2 linked regions of the Dehalococcoides mccartyi CG5 genome follow. The protein of the gene in region 1 interacts with the protein of each later gene in a pairwise test. Links are inferred from orthologs where the notes say so. Each region holds a gene or a part of one and is shown in the gene's direction. Other genes may lie near its edges. The genes, in order: def and X794_RS04115.

Region 1 (8,971 bases):
CAATGCCGCAGTTATCGCAGACCTGGTGGGCGATAATGTAGGTGACTGCGCCGGCCGCGGTGCTGATTTATTTGAATCTACTGCCGCCGAAAACATAGGTGCTATGATATTGGGTATTACCCTGTATCTGGCTACCGGAAACGCCGCATGGGTACTCTTCCCGTTGGTTGTCCGTGCCTTCGGCATCTTGGCCTCAATAGTGGGTATTATGTTTGTACGCGGTAAAGATAACGAAAGCCCCATGAATGCCCTCAACCGCGGCTATTTTACTGCTGTAGGTTTATCTATAATCGGTATCTTTATAGCTAACCAAACCATTGGTGGTGACCTGTGGCTGTTTGGCGCAGGCGTTATCGGTATCCTGACCAGTGTAGCCATGGTTTTCATAACCCAGTACTACACTGAATTCCGCTATAAACCGGTACAAGAAATTGCTAACGCTTCACGCACCGGTGCTGCTACCAATATCGTTTCCGGTACGGCTGTCGGTCTTGAGACCGCCATGCCTACCGCTATTACTATTGGTGCCGCTCTGCTTCTTTCTTACTGGATGGGCGGACAAACCGGTATCGCAGGAGGCGCAGTGTTTGGTACTGCCGCTGCTACCATGGGTATGCTTATGACCTGTCCCTTCATTCTGGCCATGGATACCTTCGGCCCTATTACCGATAACGCAAACGGTGTTATTGAAATGGCCGGAGTAGGCGGCAAGGTAAGAAAAATTACTGACCGTCTGGATGCCGTTGGTAATACCACCAAGGCTTTGACCAAAGGTTATGCTTTGGCCTCTGCCGGTCTGGCCGCCTTCCTGCTCTTTGAAGCCTATCTGGAGCGGGTTGCCTTCCTTCGCGGTGAAACAGAGATGATGGCAGTCGACCTTTCACGTATAGAAGTATTCGTAGGTGGTTTATTGGCTGTTGCTTTGGTATTCTTCTTCTCCGCTGTAGCCATCAAGGCTGTAGGCAGAACTGCTTCCAAGATTATTGAAGAAGTACGCCGTCAGTTCAAAGCTGACCCCGGTATTCTGGCGGGAACTTCACGCCCGGATTATGCCCGTGCAGTGGATATCACCGCTGCCGCCGGTCTGCGCGAAATGATTTTCCCCGGCCTGCTACCCGTACTTTCTCCCATAGTGCTGGGTGTTTTCCTGAAACTGACTGGCTATGATTCAGCTATGGCCATTGCCGGATTCCTGATGGTTGGCACCATAGGCGGCATTATGATGGCTGCATATCTGAATAACTCAGGCGGTGCTTGGGACAATGCCAAAAAGTACATTGAGACCGGCGAAATGCTGGAAAAAGATGGCAGTCCTGTTCTTAAACATACAGTCACCCACGCCGCAACCGTGGTAGGTGATACAGTAGGTGACCCCTTCAAGGATACTGCCGGACCGTCAATCCACGTACTGATAAAGTTGCTCTCCACCATTACTTTGGTATTGGCACCTCTCTTTATCTAGTAAAATAGTTAGTTAAAATCAAAGCCCCCGGGTTGCAAGACCGGGGGGCTTTGATTTTATAACATATTAACGGTCAGGCTGAAGCACCCACTGCTTTAGATTCCATTTCTTTTGCTACACACTTAGTGCAGTCCTGATGCACATATTTTTCCCGATATTCATAGAGGTTATTTTCGTCCTCTATCCGAATGACCCTTTCCTTTTTACATTTGGGGCAGGCGTTTATTGTAACTTTCATGGCGGCCTCCTCCACTTTAATTGACTCAAACACGGTGGGGTAGAGAGTCTGTATGTGTTAGAAGGTTACAATAGTTGACCATCAAAGATAATGCGTATTAGTACTTATTTGACCTATGGGAAAACACCTATTTTTAAATAAAAATTAACAACTTTGCTTTATTTATAATGACTTTGGCACAGTAATATCCTATACTATAGCTAGGAATTTTTATGCAGATATACGAAAAAACCATAAATGTTGTGATAGGCACTACCAATTTGCCCGGTGATTTGGCTATACCACCAGAACCTATAGGGCTGGTGATATTTGTACATGGTTCAGGTTCTAACCACCAGAGTCCGCGTAACCGTCAGGTTGCTCATCAATTAAACAGCTACGGGCTGGCTACCTTTCTATTTGATTTGTTGACACCCAAAGAGGATATGGTGGATATCCTTATTGCCAATACCCGCTACAATTTCCGTTTTCTGGCAGACAGGGTTATAAAAGTAACCGAAATGCTGAAGGCCAGAGAAGAAACCCAAGACCTGCCGTTAGGTTATTTCGGGGCAAGCACCGGGGCCGCAGTTGCACTTTATGCATCCGCATTACTGCCCAGACAAATTAAAGCCGTTGTCTCAAGGGGGGGAAGGCCTGACCTTGCCAGAGAACTGCTGCCCATGGTGGAATCTCCCACTTTATTTATAGTTGGCGAAAATGACTCTCAGGTATTAAAGCTGAATACCCAGTCTCAAAAGCAAATGCGCGCCCCCAACCATCTCTGCATATTACCGGGAGCCGGTCACCTTTTTGAAGAACCGGGTGCATTGGAAAAAGTAGCCGAACTGGCAGGTGGCTGGTTTATAGAATACATGGAAAAGCAAGTTTAAGGAGGAAAGATGAGCAGTCTACTGGTCTACTTGATAGTGTTGGTGCTTGTCTTTGTTCTGGATCTTATCTGGATTGGATTGATTGCCAAAAAATTTTATGTAACCGAACTTTCTCCTATTGCCCGCTGGAGCGGAGGAGGGATGTCACCTGACTGGCCTTCGGCCATACTGGTTTATCTGCTTATCAGTTTGGGTATCGTAGCCATGGCACTGCCTTTAGCGGAAGATAATATTTTTGCTGCTCTGGCGTATGGCGGCCTTTTCGGGTTTATTACTTATGGCATTCACGACTTGACTAATTATTCCACCCTTAATAGCTTCAGCCTGAAAATGGCTCTGGTAGATATAGGCTGGGGGACTTTTTTGGGTGCTGCCGCCGGTTTAACAGGCGGTATTTTGTATAGTCTGTAACCTTTCTAGGAGTTTGCCTGTTTTTCTGCCAACAAAGAAAGGGTAATAGGAGGCAACATGGCTAACAAGAAAGCTAAACAGTCTGAATCAAACCAGTTGCAAACCTTTAAGAAACTGCGGGTTTACAACCTCGTTATGGGTAGTTTCCATTTGGCCCAGTCAATACTTATTCTGTTTCTTAGCAACAATTTTTCGCTCCCGGTCACTACCAACTTTATTGGCGGCGGCCCCGGCGGCATTACTTTTAAACCACCGGAAATGCTATTTGACCTGCCCATAGGCCCTATGGTAGCTATATTCCTATTGCTTTCGGCCATAGCCCACTTCCTGCTGTCTTCACCGGGCGTATTTGAATGGTACAAGACAAACCTTAGCAAAGGCATTAACTACGCCCGCTGGTATGAATATGCCTTGAGTTCCTCCATTATGATTGTCCTGATTGCCATGCTTAGCGGCATATATGACGTGGCTACTTTGATTGCTATTTTCGGGGCAAATGCCGCCATGAACCTGTTCGGGCTGATGATGGAGCTTCACAACCAGACTACTCCCAAAACCAACTGGCTTTCTTATACTTTCGGGTGTTTTGCCGGATTTATGCCATGGGTAGCTATCAGTATTTATTTCTTCGGAGCAATATCACAAGCCAGCGATAATATTCCAACCTTTGTTTACTTCATTTTGCCTACTCTGTTCATTTTCTTCTTCAGCTTCGCTTTAAATATGTGGCTGCAGTACAAAAAAGTAGGCAAGTGGCGGGATTATCTATTCGGTGAGAGGGTTTATATATTCCTGAGCCTTACAGCCAAGACAGCTCTTGCCTGGCAGGTATTTGGCGGAGCACTGGCGGGTGGTTCTTAAGCTAAATCATATAGCTACATAAGATTAATTATTTACCTAATAAAAAAGCCCTCTTTTGAAAGAGGGCTTTAGTTTAGAGAAAATGGTCGGGGTGAGAGGATTTGAACCTCCGACCACCTGAACCCCATTCAGGTGCGCTACCAGGCTGCGCTACACCCCGACTGTGCAAGATATGGTAGCACAGAGATTAACTTTGAGCAAGTCTGAATTTTTGTCCGGTAAAGCTAAATATGTTATAGTTATAGTGTAATTTTATAAACTAATTCGTAAACGGAGAAATGTTTCATGGCTATCCGCCGCATCTGTGAGTTGCCTGAGCCAGTTTTAAGGAAAAAAGCCAAAAAAGTGCCTTCTATTGATGGTTCTATCCAAACTCTCATTGATGACATGATAGAAACTATGAATAGCGCTGACGGAGCGGGGTTAGCCGCCCCTCAAGTAGGCGTATCTTTAAGGTTAGTGGTTTTCCGTGAACCAGATACCAAAGAAGCCACCGTGCTTATCAACCCGGAGATTGTCAAAAAAGAAGGTCAGAGACAGGTTACCGAAGGTTGTCTCTCCATTCCGGGTTATTTTGGTGAACTTACCAGAGCCGAAACAGTAACTGCCAAAGGTCTTGACCGCCATGGCAAGGCCTGCCGTATAAAAGGAACCGGTATTGTAGCCCAGCTACTGGAACATGAAACCGAACATCTGGACGGTATCCTTTATATAGACCACCTTGAGAGTGAAGACCAATTGCACGAGATAGGGCCGGATGATGAAATGCCCGAAGAAATCCGTGAATAGCCAAACGAATAGGACTGTTATATATGCCTTTTTCTCATAACCCGAAACTAATGTTTCAGAGTGATTTTGACGGCACCCTTACCGAAGGGGATGTAAGCTTTTTAATACTTGAGAAATATGCTCAAGGTGATTGGTGTGCCATTTTACGCGAGTATCAACAAGGCAAAATAAGTGTGGGTGATTTTAACTACAGGGCTTTTGCACTGGTAAAGGAAGACAGGGAAACACTGGTTGAATTTATCCGCAAGAATGCCGTACCCAAGAAAGGCATATATGAACTTATCAATTACTGCCGCCAGGAAAATATCCGCTTTTCGGTGGTAAGCAATGGATTAGACTTTTATATTCATACCATGTTGGAAGAACTGGGATTTAAGGATATTGAGATAAACGCTGCTCGTACACTTTTCACCAGTAACGGGCTGGATGCCCGCTATTACGGCCCCGACGGCAAAATGGTGGAGAATGGTTTTAAGGAAAGCTATACCAATCATTTTATCTCACAGAACTATCAGGTCATTTATGCAGGCAACGGCCCTTCGGATTTCCCACCCGCCAAACTTTGTGAATATACTTTTGCTACGGATATGCTTCTAGACCGCTTTAAACAGAGCAATTTACCCTGTTATCCGTTTCAAGACCTGCATGACGTTGTATCCCGTCTGAAAACAATACCCCGCTAGGGGCGGTTGCCAAAGATACGCGTGCCCAACCTAACCAGATTGGTCCCTTCCTGAACGGCCACTTTGTAAGAGACTGACATGCCCATGGAAAGAAACTTAAGCTCGGTGTTCGGCAAACCCATAACAGCTATTTCGTCAAATTTTATCTTGGTAAGACGGAATATGGTGCGGAGTTCCTCAGGATCTTCCAGTGCCGGCCCCATAGTCATCAAACCGGCCAGTTTAAGATTAGACAAGCCGGATATCCGCTTTGCCAGTTCTACAGTTTCTTCAGGCAATACCCCTGATTTCTGTTTTTCCCTGCCGCTGTTTATTTCTATAAAAACCGACATAACTTTATCAATTTCGGCGGCTCTGCGATTTAGCTCAGATGCTATTTCAAAGCTATCCACTGTTTCCACAACTGAGAACAGTCGGGCTATCTTTTTGCATTTATTTGATTGGAGTTTTCCGATAAAGTGCCACTCGGCCTTATCACCGATAAAAGGATAGGTTTCTTCAGCCTCGGAGAGATAGTTATGCCCGATAATTTTTACCCCAGCGGCTATAGCAGCTAATATTTCAGCCGGTTGGCGTTTTTTGACAGCTGCCACAAGCACTACGTCAGGCGGTAGCTCCGCCAGAATATCTCTTATGTTTTGGGCAATATTTTCGTACATGCATTCACCGTCAACCCAAATTATTTCCGCATTGAGGACAGAACTTCATACCGGCTTCTATTCTTGATTCACAATTTGCACATTCGTACCGGGGTTTTTCCATCTCCAGTTCCACCATCAGTTTTTCCATCTGTTTTTTGCTAAGCAGGCGAGCTTTCACCGTGGATTGGAGACTTTTATCAATTTCAAACCGCTCATGGCAATGGCCGCAATACATGTATTGCTTACGGGAAAAATCAAAGGTGGGAATAAAATAAACCGTAAGTTTTTTGCGTTGCTGCTCGACAGTCATTACGGAGGTGGTCTTGCATCCCGGACAGGTAGTGACCATATATCCTAAAATATCAAAGTAAGCTTTGTTTCCAAACAGAACAATCATAGAGTGATGTTATAATGGAAAGGCCCGCTTGTCAAACTGATTATCTGTCTTTAGCTTGAGAGGCACATCACAAAATGTTAATATGTACTTTCAAAGTGGGGGAGTGCCGGAATTGGCAGACGGGCATGACTTAGGATCATGTGTCGAAAGGCGTCGGGGTTCGAGTCCCCGCTTCCCCACCACTAAATTCAAACCTGAAATCATAGCTCAACATAACCCCCAATTATCTTTCGCTATGCCAGTATATTATTGATCACCCGGCAAAAGGTCTTCTAGGACAACAATTGATTACCTTCAAGTACTATATCAGCAGGCGTTCTTCACATCCACAGAAACGAAGGTTTACAAATTATATAAAATATTGCCAATCCAATTTGGCAGCATTATCTATATGTTACTAAGCAGTATTTTTTCTTCGGGTAATTTAACACAGATATATTTACCCATTTCTACTAAAATTTCTACAATGTAACCCATTAAGACTTCTTTACATAATAGAATTTATTCTTGATCACTCATGATTTCGTATTGACTCTGCCTTGAGCATAGATTAGACTACACGTGAGTGATATATAAGTACTTGCTTGTTTAATAGTGCGTTTTAATTGTCAGAGCTATATATAGTTTTTGGCAACGGCTATTTGTGGCATTGGTACTACTAGCCGGCCAAGGAAAGAGGATGAAATGGAGAATAAAAGCCCCGCTCTGGGTCAGCATGTAGACCAACCCGGTCCCAAGATTATGACCAAGCCTCTGCCTATCATTCTGGACGAAATGGAAGCCAATATCCGCGCTGCCGCGGAAGCTGCCAGACGTGCAGAGGAAGCAGCCAAACAAGCAAGTGCATCTGCCGGTACTTCTATGCGTGCCGCTGAGGTGGCGGAAAAACGGGCTGAAGATGCCCGGCTTGCAGGCGAAAACGCTGCAGCGGTAGCCAAAAAAGCTGCTGCCGAAGCAGTTGCTAAAGCTGCCGAAGCTACTGCAAAGGCTCAGGAAGCTATTTTACGTTCAGTAGAAGCTGATAGGGCCGCAGTAAAAGCAGCTGAAACTTTCAAGAAAGCGGCTGAAGAAGCCAGCGAAAAAGCTAGAGCCTCTGCCGCTGAGGCAGCTGCTCAAGCTAGTTTATCTGCTGAAGAAGCCGCCAGACGGGCTGAAGAAGCCGCCATGCGTGCCGAAGAAACGGCTAGAGCCGCCATATATGCTGCTGAGGAAGCAACTGCTAAAGCTGATGAAGTTGCCCGTTCCTCAAAAGAAGCTGCCTTAGCTGCCCAAAGAGCCGCTGAACAAGCTGCAATCAGGGCTGAAGAAATTGCAAAAGCCGCCAAAGAAGCCCTTGAGAGGCTTATTAAACAGGCTGAAAAAAACAGTGTTGAAGTTGCAGCCGCTATAGCTGCCGCCAAATCTGCCGGCAAAGATGCCACTATCAAACTAACTACCGAAGCAGGTAAAACCGCTGATGATGCCGGGCGCAAAGCCAAGGAAATGGCGATATCTGCTTTACACTTATCTGAACAATTGTCCCACAAGGCTGAAATGGCCGATGTGGCCGGAGATGAAGCCATTGAAGCTGCCACCAAGGTTAGCGGCAAATTGGCAACAGCAGTTGATGAAGCTGGCCGAATGGCCAAAGAATCTGCTGCCAATGGTTTTAAAATTGCCGAAAACATGGCTCAGCAAGCTGTATCTGCAGACAAAGCCGGCGATGATGCTATCCGGACTGCTATGTCCATCTTGCAAGAGCTAGCTAGCCGGGCTGAAAGCACCGCCAAATCTGCCGCTGAGCGAGCCACCGGTGCTGAAGCTACCGCCAAAGCTGCTGCTGAACGGGCCACCGGCGCTGAAACTACCGCCAGAGCTGCTGCAGATAGAGCCGTAGCAGAGGTATCACGGGTCAGGCAGACAGCCGAAGAAGTTGCCCAAAGTGCGCGTAGAGCTGCTGAAGAGGCACTTGCCAAGGCCGAGGAGGCTCTGGTCAAAGCCGTCATCAAACGCCTTACCAGCTGGGAATGGATCGTAATTCTGGTAGTAATTAACCTTAGTATAGTATTCGCAGCAGTACTTATTGCTACTGCTCTTGGCGCCTTGATTTAATAATATATCTTGTTGATGGTCTATTACGGGTGATATAATCACTTCGTGGTGGTCAAACCTGATACAAAAGCCTCTCAACCGTTTAACTCGGCTGGGAGGCTTTAGGTTTTTTGGTTAATAATGGTGAGAGGAATCTAAAAAATGGAAGGAAAGAAAAATATTTCTTCAAATAATGAGCCTGTTGCCCAACCCAAGATTTTAACTAAGCCCTTACCCCAGATTCTTGATGAAATGGATGCTAATATACGTGCGGCTGCCGAAGCCGCCCGCCGGGCACAAGAAGCGGCTGTCACTGCCGGCAAAGCTGCTGAAAGTGCTACCCATGCTGCCAATTTAGCTGAAAAACGAGCAGAAGATGCCCGTTTGGCTGGTGAAAAAGCAGCTGAAACCGCTACCAGAGCCGCTGCTGAAGCTGCTGCTGCAGCCGAAAAAACTGCTAAATTAGCTACTAACGCTGCCAATGAAGCCCTGAAAGCCGCAGAATTAGCTTCCCGTAAAGCTGAAGATGCTGAAAGAGGGGCAGCTA
Region 2 (8,943 bases), 210 kb from region 1 along the record:
AACGGCTACGGCCATAAGTATCAGACCCACTACCTGAGCCTGTTCCAGACCTAAAGCAAAATCATCATTCACCCGTACAAAACCAATAGCAACTCTCCATGCGGCATACAGGCTGATATAAAGCAGGAAAAGCTGGCCGTCAGGCCGCAATTTCTTGGCGATGAACAAACTGAAGGTAAGAAGACACAACAAAAAGATAATTTCATAAGCTTGGGTAGGTGCTACCTCCACCCCGTAAGGGGCGGCCGTGGCGGGGTTGGTATAAATTACGCTGCAACCAGTACCACCAAATTCCCCGTAACAGCAACCATTCAGCAAACATCCCACTCTGCCTATAGCCTGCCCCAGCAGTATGCCGGGTACAGCCACATCCAGCAAATAACCCAGATTGAAGTGAGAATATCTACTGTAAATCCACAGGCCTATTGTGGCACCTATAATAGCTCCGAATATGGTCAGACCTTCGCCGCTAAATATAGCTCCGGGATTAAGGCTGTAATATTCCCAAGCATCTATAACATGCAGAAGCTTTGCAAAGACAATGCCGGAAGGAATAGCGATAATAGCCGCAGTCAGCACGGTATCATACGAAATATTCGCCCCGCGTTTAATCCGCCAGAATATCCATGAAACCAGTGCCACCACACCCAGTGCCATCATGATGCCATACCACTTAACCACCAGCGAACCTATGCTGAAGGCTACCGGGTCTACATTTATTTCAAACATAATTACCTGTCCTGTTTCAATTTAAAAAGAGGCGTGACCTAATTAAAATTATACCTTAACAAATTCGTCATCACAAACAGGTTTTGCCAAGGCATCTTTCCAGCACTGTTTTTGCCCCGTTTTTATCCAGCGGTTTATTGTTATTTCCGCATTTGGGGGACTGGACACAGCTGGGGCAGCCATCTACGCAGGTACATTTATCAATAAGGTTACGGGCAGTTTCCCAAAGCTGGTCAATAATCTCGTACCCTTTTTCGGCAATGCCCACCCCGCCGGGATGCCCGTCATAGATGAATATTGCCGAAGTACCCGTATCCGGGTGAAGGGGGGTGGAAACACCCCCGATATCACTGCGGTCACACAAGGCAAACAAAGGCAAAAGCCCAATAAGGGCATGTTCGGCAGCGTGGATAGCCCCGTGAAAATCCATTTTATATTTTTCCATAATACGGACTGTTTCAGCCGGCAGTTTAAACCAAACCGCTATAGTGGGAAAGGTTTGAGGCGGCAAATCCAGCTGCTCTTCACTCAATATCTGCTCGGTAAACTGGGCTTTGCGTCTGTAACCTGTTACCGTTAGAGTAACGTCTACTTTGCCCAGATATACACTGATATCCCCCACCAGTTTGTTTTTCAACACTTCACGTATACTTATTTCGGTAAGGTCATGGGTAACCGTATAGTATTCCAGTTTTTTCTTCTCCAGCAAGGCTACCTGTGAATTCAGATCAAAACTGCTTACCAGATAGCTTTCACCCTGATGCAGGTAAACTGCCCCCGGATAGGTCTGCAGAAAGGCTGTTTGGTAGTCCAGCGTTTCAATAATTTGTCCGCTCTGCGCATCTACCAGACAAAAATCCTTGCCCGAAGCTGAACGGATACTGACATCTCTGGCAGGATAAGAAATATCTGCTGATATATAATAATTGCCCCGCCGCTTGTTAAGTACTCTTTCTTCGGAGAGTATTTCCAGTTCTTCAGCCAGATTTTCTCCGAAAATATCTGTTTCGGATTCATTTAAGGGCATTTCCCAAGCAGCACATAACAGGTGGGCTTTATATATATACGGATTTTCAGGATTTATAAAAGTACTTTCAAAACCGCTGTTAAACAACCTTTCAGGGTTATTCATATAGTACTGGTCAAGCGGGTTATCCAGCCCCAGCAAAAATGAAAGAGAGTGGCCGCACCTTCTGCCGCTGCGCCCCGCCTGCTGGAAAGTGCTGGAAATACTGCCCGGAAAACCGGTCAGTATGCTAGCCCCAAGGTCACCGATATCCACCCCCAGTTCCAGTGCATTGGTGGAAACCGCCCCCAGCAATTTACCTGAGAAAAGTTCTTTTTCTATTTTGCGGCGGTCTTCGGCAGTATATCCTCCCCGATATGGCTTGATAAGGTCGGCAAATTCGGGTTTTATGGCTATCAGGCGGTCACGCGAATATTTATAAATAAGCTCGGTAAGCCGTTTAGTACGAGCAAAATCCAGCGTGCGGATTTCGTGGCTGACCAACTCACTTAAAAGAAACGCGGACTCCGAGTTGGCACTATGACGCATCCCGTTAGCGGGGTCAATAATAGGCGGATTCCAAAAAATAAAATCCTTTTCTGCTCTGGGAGCACCGTCATTATCCACCACTGAAAAAGGCAGTCCGGTCAAACTTTGGGCGTGAGTGCCGGGACTGGCAATAGTAGCTGAACTGAGAATAAACTTCGGTGAACTGCCATAGTAACTGCAAATACGCCGAAGCCGCCTTATGATATTTGCCAGATGCGAACCAAATACCCCACGGTAGATGTGGGCTTCGTCTATAACCACATATTCCAGATGACGTAAAAAACGGCTCCATTTCTGGTGGGACGGCAATATGGACACATGAAGCATATCCGGGTTGGAAAGTATAATCCTTGCCTGCAAACGGATATCCGAACGGTTACGGTTCGGGGTATCACCGTCATACACATCCATCTCTTCAGCCAAAAGCAGCGATGGCACCGCAAATGATTTCAGGCTTCGCAACTGGTCCTGCGCCAAAGCCTTTGTGGGGTAAAGATATAGGGCTCTGGCATTCGGGTCCGATACCAGTTTTTCAAGTACCGGCAGGTTATAGCACAAACTTTTGCCGCTGGCCGCCGGGGTAGCCACAATTATGTTTTTACCCTGCCGGCAAAGATTTACTGCGGTTGCCTGGTGGGTATATAACGGCAAAATTCGTTTTTTCCTAAGGCGGGCATCTATCTGGGGTAAAAGCGGGGCATCTGGTTTAGCATATTCCGCCGGGCGGTATGGCAAGCGTTCAATGTGGGCTATCTGCTCCTGATAATCAGGCAGAGATGCAATATAGGCCAAAAACTCGGTAGTTTCCAAGAGATATCACCTTAAACTGCCATTATTTCAATCTCAAAATCACGGATAACCACATCAAATCCGCCATCGGTTACAAAAGCCAAAGCTTTATTTAGTAACTGGTCGGCTACTATGGCACTGTTACTTATGCAGCTTATACCTATAACCGCCGTCTTCCAGCTATCCATCTCTTCTACTTCGGCTACGGAAATATTAAAACGGCTTCGCAACTGCCTGATCAGGGGTTGAACAAGCTGGCGTTTACCCTTCAGAGAGGTGTTTTCTGGCAGATCCAGCCATAATCTGAGTATACCTGAGTGCAAGCTAAAGAACTCCTTTTTACAAGGCTCTCAAATGAATATACCCTGCCCACTATATTACGTCAAGTAAATGCTTGCCGAAATGTGGTATATTATACCTAAATATAGTGCATTTGTTTTACAATATAGCCACGCTGTGATATAATTTTGACTTTGAATTAAGTAGAATAATATAAGGGGAATAAGTTTGGACAAACAGGAAAAATCTCTGATCATTAATGAATTCAAGAAGAGCGAATCCGATACTGGCTCTACTGAAGTGCAGGTAGCTTTGCTCACTGCCCGTATCCACCAGTTAACCACCCATATGATAGCCAATAAACACGATTTTCATACCAAGAGAAGCCTGCTTACTCTGGTTGGCCGCCGCCGCCGCTTGCTTTCATACATGCGCAACAGCAATGGGGCCGGTTATCAGGAGCTTATTGCCAATCTTGGCCTTAGAAAATAGTTTTTGCCAAAGGCAAATAACCCCGTAAGGAGATTACGTTATTGATAACTGCCAACTCATTTGAACGAACTATCGGCGGCAGGAAACTTGTTATTGAGAGCGGGAAACTTGCCCGTCTTGCAGATGCCGCGATTACTATCCGCTATGCGGATACTGAATTACTGGTAACACTTTGTTCTGCCAAGAAACCTCGCGAAGGGGTAGATTTTCTCCCCCTGACTATAGATTACGAAGAGCGGATGTATGCCGCCGGCAAAATCCCCGGCGGGTTTATCCGCCGTGAAGGCCGCCCCAGTGAACAGGCTATTTTGGCTGGGCGACTGACTGACAGACCTCTTCGCCCTCTTCTCCCCAAAGAGTGGCGCAATGATCTTCAGATTATTATTACCGTAATTGCTTCAGACAAGGAAAATGACGCTGATATCTGGGGCGTAGTGGGTGCTTCCACAGTTCTGGCCATGTCTGAAATACCATATGAAGGTCCGGTCGGAGCCAGCCGTATTGGATATATAAACGGTGAATTTGTGCTTAATCCCACTTTTGCCCAGTTGGAATCAAGCCAGCTGGATCTGGTGGTAGTCAGCACCCGCAAAGCGGTGGTGATGATTGAAGCCGGTTCCAAAGAAATTCCTGAAGACATTATGATTAACGCTATTGAGTTTGCCCATAAGGCAAATCAAGAGCTTATTGACCTCCAGGATGAAATCCGTGCCAAGCTCGGCAAAGAAAAGCTACCCGTGCCGGTGCTTGAAATACCCGAAGAAGTCAAAACGGCTGTTGCCGCTTTTGTAAAAGGACGGGTAAATGAAGCCCTTAGCCACCAAGATAAAACCGCCCGTGAAAATGCGGTTGAAGGCCTTCAGGCTGAACTGGTTGCGGCTTTATCAGAAACATTCGCCGAAGGTGATATCCTGGCCGCTTATGACAAAGAAATCAAGAAAGCTATCCGCTCTACTATACTTGAGAAGGATATCCGGGTAAACGGACGGGGTATCAAACAGCTTCGCCAGCTGGATGCTGAAACAGGGCTTTTGCCCCGCGTCCATGGCTCTGCTTTATTCACCCGCGGTGATACCCAGGTCATGGCTATAACCACCCTTGGTTCTTTACAGGAATCCCAACAGCTGGATGGCTTAAGTGCCGAAGATACCAAGCGTTTTATGCTTCACTACAACTTTGCCCCCTTCTCTACCGGTGAAGTAAAACGTTCCGGTTCTCCCGGACGGCGTGAAATCGGTCATGGCGCTTTGGCCGAACGTGCCTTAGTGCCTGTCCTGCCCACTCCGGAAGAATTCCCCTATACCATTCGTCTGGTAGCTGACGTGGTTGGCTCATCAGGCTCTACCTCTATGGGCAGTGTCTGTTCGTCCAGCCTGTCACTTATGGATGCAGGCGTACCGGTCAAAAAAGCTGTCGCAGGAATCTCCATCGGCCTTATTACCGGTGAAAATGATACCTACTGCACCATTACTGATATTGAAGGCATCGAAGATAACTACGGCGATATGGACTTTAAAGTTGCCGGTACCCGTGACGGCATAACCGCCATACAGGTGGATATGAAGGTCAAGGGTATCAGTTTTGATATTATCCGTGATGCCATATACCAGGCAAAAGAAGCCCGCTATAACATACTGGACGTAATGGACAAAGCTCTTGCCCAGCCTAAAACAGAGCTTAGCCCTTATGCCCCCAGAATGTACAAGATAAATATTGACCCCTCCAAGATTGGCAGTGTTATCGGCAGCGGCGGCAAAACTATCCGCTCTATTATTGAGCAAACCAATACTACCGTTGACATTGAAAATGACGGCACAGTGGTTATTGGTGCTACTGACGAGGCTTCGGCTAAAAAGGCCATCAAGATAATTGAAGACCTGACTAAAGACATCGAAGCCGGCAGTATTTATACCGGTAAGGTCACCCGTATAATGACCTTCGGTGCTTTTGTTGAAATCCTGCCCGGAAAAGAAGGCATGGTACACATAAGCGAACTGGCCGACCATAGAGTTGAAAAAGTGGAAGATATAGTCAAGGTGGGTGATGATATAACGGTTAAGGTTATAGAGATTGATAACCAGGGCAGGGTAAACCTGTCACACAGGGTTATTCTCAACCCGAACGCTGTACCCATTTCACGCAACCGTGATTCTCAGCCGCGTCGTCCCGGTCCTTTCCGCCCTTCTGACCGGTCTAACTCATAATATATTAGGAGGCGCTATGACACCTATAAAGGTTGTAGTTCACGGTGCCTCAGGCAAAATGGGCCAGGAGGTCTTAAAGACCCTGTGCCAGGAAAATAACTTTCATCCGGTGGGAGCAGTGGATATACGGGCGGAAAACCCTGCCATGGCTCTGCCGGATGGCAGCGGTTCTATCCCCTACTCGGCAGACCTTTCTTCCATTCTTTCGCAGACCAAGCCTGACGTAATGGTAGATTTTACTGTTGCCAAGGCTTCCATGCCTGCCGTCCGTATTGCCGCCGCCCACAAGGTTAATCTGGTCATAGGCACTACCGGCTTTTCACCTGAGGAAATATCTGAAATTGAACAGTTAGCCAAAACCAATGATATTGGAATTATACTTGCACCCAACTTTGCCCTTGGTGCTATAATAATGGTTCATTTGGCACAGGTTGCTTCGCGCTTCCTTTCCAGTGCTGAGGTGATAGAACTGCATCATGATAAGAAACTGGACTCACCTTCCGGCACCGCTCTGGTCACAGTAGCGTCCATGCTGGAAGCCAGGGGTGAAGCTTTTAACAAACCACCCAAGGAAAATCTTACAGATGCCCGCGGACAGGAACACGATGGCATACGAGTACATAGTGTACGCCTGCCGGGTCTGCTGGCACATCAGGAAGTTATTTTTGGTGCGGCCGGTCAAACACTGACTATTAGGCATGATGCCTTTAGCCGTGAATGCTATATGCCGGGTGTTTTACTGGCGATAAAAGAAATAGTCCATACCAAAGGTTTTGTTTTTGGTCTGGACAAACTGCTTAAGCTTTAGGAGGCAGTCCATGGGTTACAGAGTGGCCATAGTAGGTGCTACCGGAATGGTAGGTCAGGAATTTATAAAAGTACTGGAAAAACGGGATTTTCCTATGGATTCCGTTTCACTCCTGGCGTCTGACCGCTCTGCGGGCAAGATAATAACTGTAAAAGGCGAGGCAATAGAGGTCAAAGAAACTGCCTATGACTCATTTAACGATGTAGATATTGCCTTGTTTTCTGCCGGCGCGGATATTTCCCGCCATTTTGCCCCTATTGCTGCCCAGCACAAAGCCATAGTGGTAGACAACAGTGCCGCATTCCGTATGGATCCTAAAGTACCGCTGGTAGTGCCTGAGGTAAATATTGAAGACATTACCAAGCATAAAGGGATAATTGCCAACCCCAACTGTTCCACAATTCAGATGGTTGTTGCCCTGTACCCCCTGCATCAGGTAAACCCGATTAAACGTATTGTGGTAACTACTTTTCAGGCCGTTTCCGGTACAGGCATAAACGCAGTGGACGAGCTTCGAACCCAAACCCGCCAGCTGCTTGACGGTCAAAAAGCGGTTGCACATGTATATTCCCACCAGATTGCTTTTAATGTCCTGCCGGAGATTGATGTCTTTCTGGACAGCGGTTACACCAAGGAAGAATGGAAAATGCTGGAAGAAACCCGCAAGATTATGCATGCGGACAATATACAAGTTTCGGCTACCTGCGTCAGGGTGCCGGTCTTTACCGGCCATTCGGAAGCTATTACTGTAGAATTTGAACGCCCCATGGAACCGGAGCAGGCACGCGATATACTCCTGCGGTCACCCGGCATCAAAGTACTGGACGAAACTGCTGTCAAACTCTATCCCCACCCGTGGTTGGCCACCGGCACAGACGAGGTCTTTGTGGGGCGGATACGTAAAGATATATCTAGTCCCAATGGTTTGGTTATGTGGGTAGTGGCTGATAACGTCAGAAAAGGTGCTGCTCTAAATGCAGTCCAGATTGCCGAAGAACTGGTTAACCGCGGCATGATAGGAGGTTAGAAATGAAAGAATTAGGCAGACTTATTACCGCCATGGTAACCCCGTTTAAAACAGACGGGACAGTAGATTATGCTCAGGCTCAGAAACTGGCTCTGGGGCTGTTAGATTCAGGCAGTGACGGGCTGGTAGTAGTTGGCACCACAGGTGAATCTCCCACCGTTACCTGGGAAGAAGAACACGCCCTGTTTGCAGCCGTAAAATCGGCTGTCGGCAACAGGGGCAAGGTTATTGCCGGTACGGGTGCCAATAGCACTCAGGAAGCATTGGAAAACACTCTCAAAGCCGAAAAGATAGGGGTAGATGCCTGTTTGCTGGTAGTGCCCTATTATAACAAGCCTACCCAAGAGGGTTTGTATCTCCATTTCAAGACCATTGCAGAGGCTACCAAGCTTCCCTGCATACTTTACAATGTACCCTCACGGACTATTACCCATATGAACCCGGAAACAGTAATCCGCTTGAGCCAGATACCCAATATTGTGGGTATCAAAGAAGCCAGCGGCAAACTGGATGATATCGCCCAAATAATAAACAATGTCCGCCCTGATTTTACCGTCTGGAGCGGAAATGATAGTGATACCCTGCCCATGCTGGCAATGGGTTCTTACGGGGTAATCTCGGTAGCATCACATCTGGTAGGCAACCAGATAAAAGACATGATAACCAGCTTTGTCTCAGGCAATACGGAGCATGCGGCTGCTATCCACCGCCACCTGACGCCGCTGATACGCTCACTCTTTGTAGTATCCAACCCCATACCTATCAAATATGCCCTGAATTATCTGGGGTTTGAAGTGGGCGGGCTGAGACTGCCCATGACCGAAGCAGATGAGAAAACTGCTGCCCTTATACGCGAAAGCCTTAGGGGCTATACTATTGACCTGCCCATAAAATAAAATGATACAGTCCGACAATGGTCTATACCGTTTGGAAAAAACGGACATAAAACATCTTGCAAGGGTAGCTGCCGAGGCTTTCAGGGATGATCCGCTCACTGTATATCTTCTGCAGGGAGATATCCAAAAAGCTAAGCGGTTACCGATAGTTTTTGAGTATTATG

What was found.
Region 2: the proteins of def (region 1) and X794_RS04115 interact in binary tests that used the Escherichia coli proteins (3 or more experiments, as listed by UniProt). The link is inferred for Dehalococcoides mccartyi CG5 from one-to-one orthologs.

What each region holds. Positions count from the first base shown.
Region 1 is NZ_CP006951.1:566,255-575,225, reverse strand. The notes cover bases 2,957-5,881. They hold def (peptide deformylase), read left to right. Parts: upstream 2,957-4,129; coding sequence 4,130-4,633; downstream 4,634-5,881. Other genes in these bases: X794_RS02930 (YggS family pyridoxal phosphate-dependent enzyme), read right to left, coding at 5,313-5,881; X794_RS02935 (MtnX-like HAD-IB family phosphatase), read left to right, coding at 4,657-5,316; heR (heliorhodopsin HeR), read left to right, coding at 3,041-3,844; X794_RS02955 (DUF2177 family protein), read left to right, coding at 2,957-2,983. Also shown: X794_RS02965 (sodium-translocating pyrophosphatase), read left to right, coding at 1-1,462; X794_RS07375 (hypothetical protein), read right to left, coding at 1,536-1,700; X794_RS02960 (dienelactone hydrolase family protein), read left to right, coding at 1,913-2,572; more of X794_RS02955, read left to right, coding at 2,582-2,956; more of X794_RS02930, read right to left, coding at 5,882-5,975; X794_RS02925 (zinc ribbon domain-containing protein), read right to left, coding at 5,986-6,306; X794_RS02915 (hypothetical protein), read left to right, coding at 7,039-8,445; X794_RS02910 (hypothetical protein), read left to right, coding at 8,587-8,971. UniProt on the Escherichia coli protein: Removes the formyl group from the N-terminal Met of newly synthesized proteins. Requires at least a dipeptide for an efficient rate of reaction. N-terminal L-methionine is a prerequisite for activity but the enzyme has broad specificity at other positions.
Region 2 is NZ_CP006951.1:770,342-779,284, forward strand. What follows is about bases 5,978-8,874. They hold X794_RS04115 (aspartate-semialdehyde dehydrogenase), read left to right. Parts: upstream 5,978-6,866; coding sequence 6,867-7,883; downstream 7,884-8,874. Other genes in these bases: X794_RS04105 (polyribonucleotide nucleotidyltransferase), read left to right, coding at 5,978-6,048; dapB (4-hydroxy-tetrahydrodipicolinate reductase), read left to right, coding at 6,065-6,856; dapA (4-hydroxy-tetrahydrodipicolinate synthase), read left to right, coding at 7,886-8,779; X794_RS04125 (GNAT family N-acetyltransferase), read left to right, coding at 8,781-8,874. In the rest of the region: X794_RS04085 (prolipoprotein diacylglyceryl transferase), read right to left, coding at 1-729; X794_RS04090 (DEAD/DEAH box helicase), read right to left, coding at 800-3,094; X794_RS04095 (DUF503 domain-containing protein), read right to left, coding at 3,106-3,396; rpsO (30S ribosomal protein S15), read left to right, coding at 3,575-3,844; more of X794_RS04105, read left to right, coding at 3,886-5,977; more of X794_RS04125, read left to right, coding at 8,875-8,943.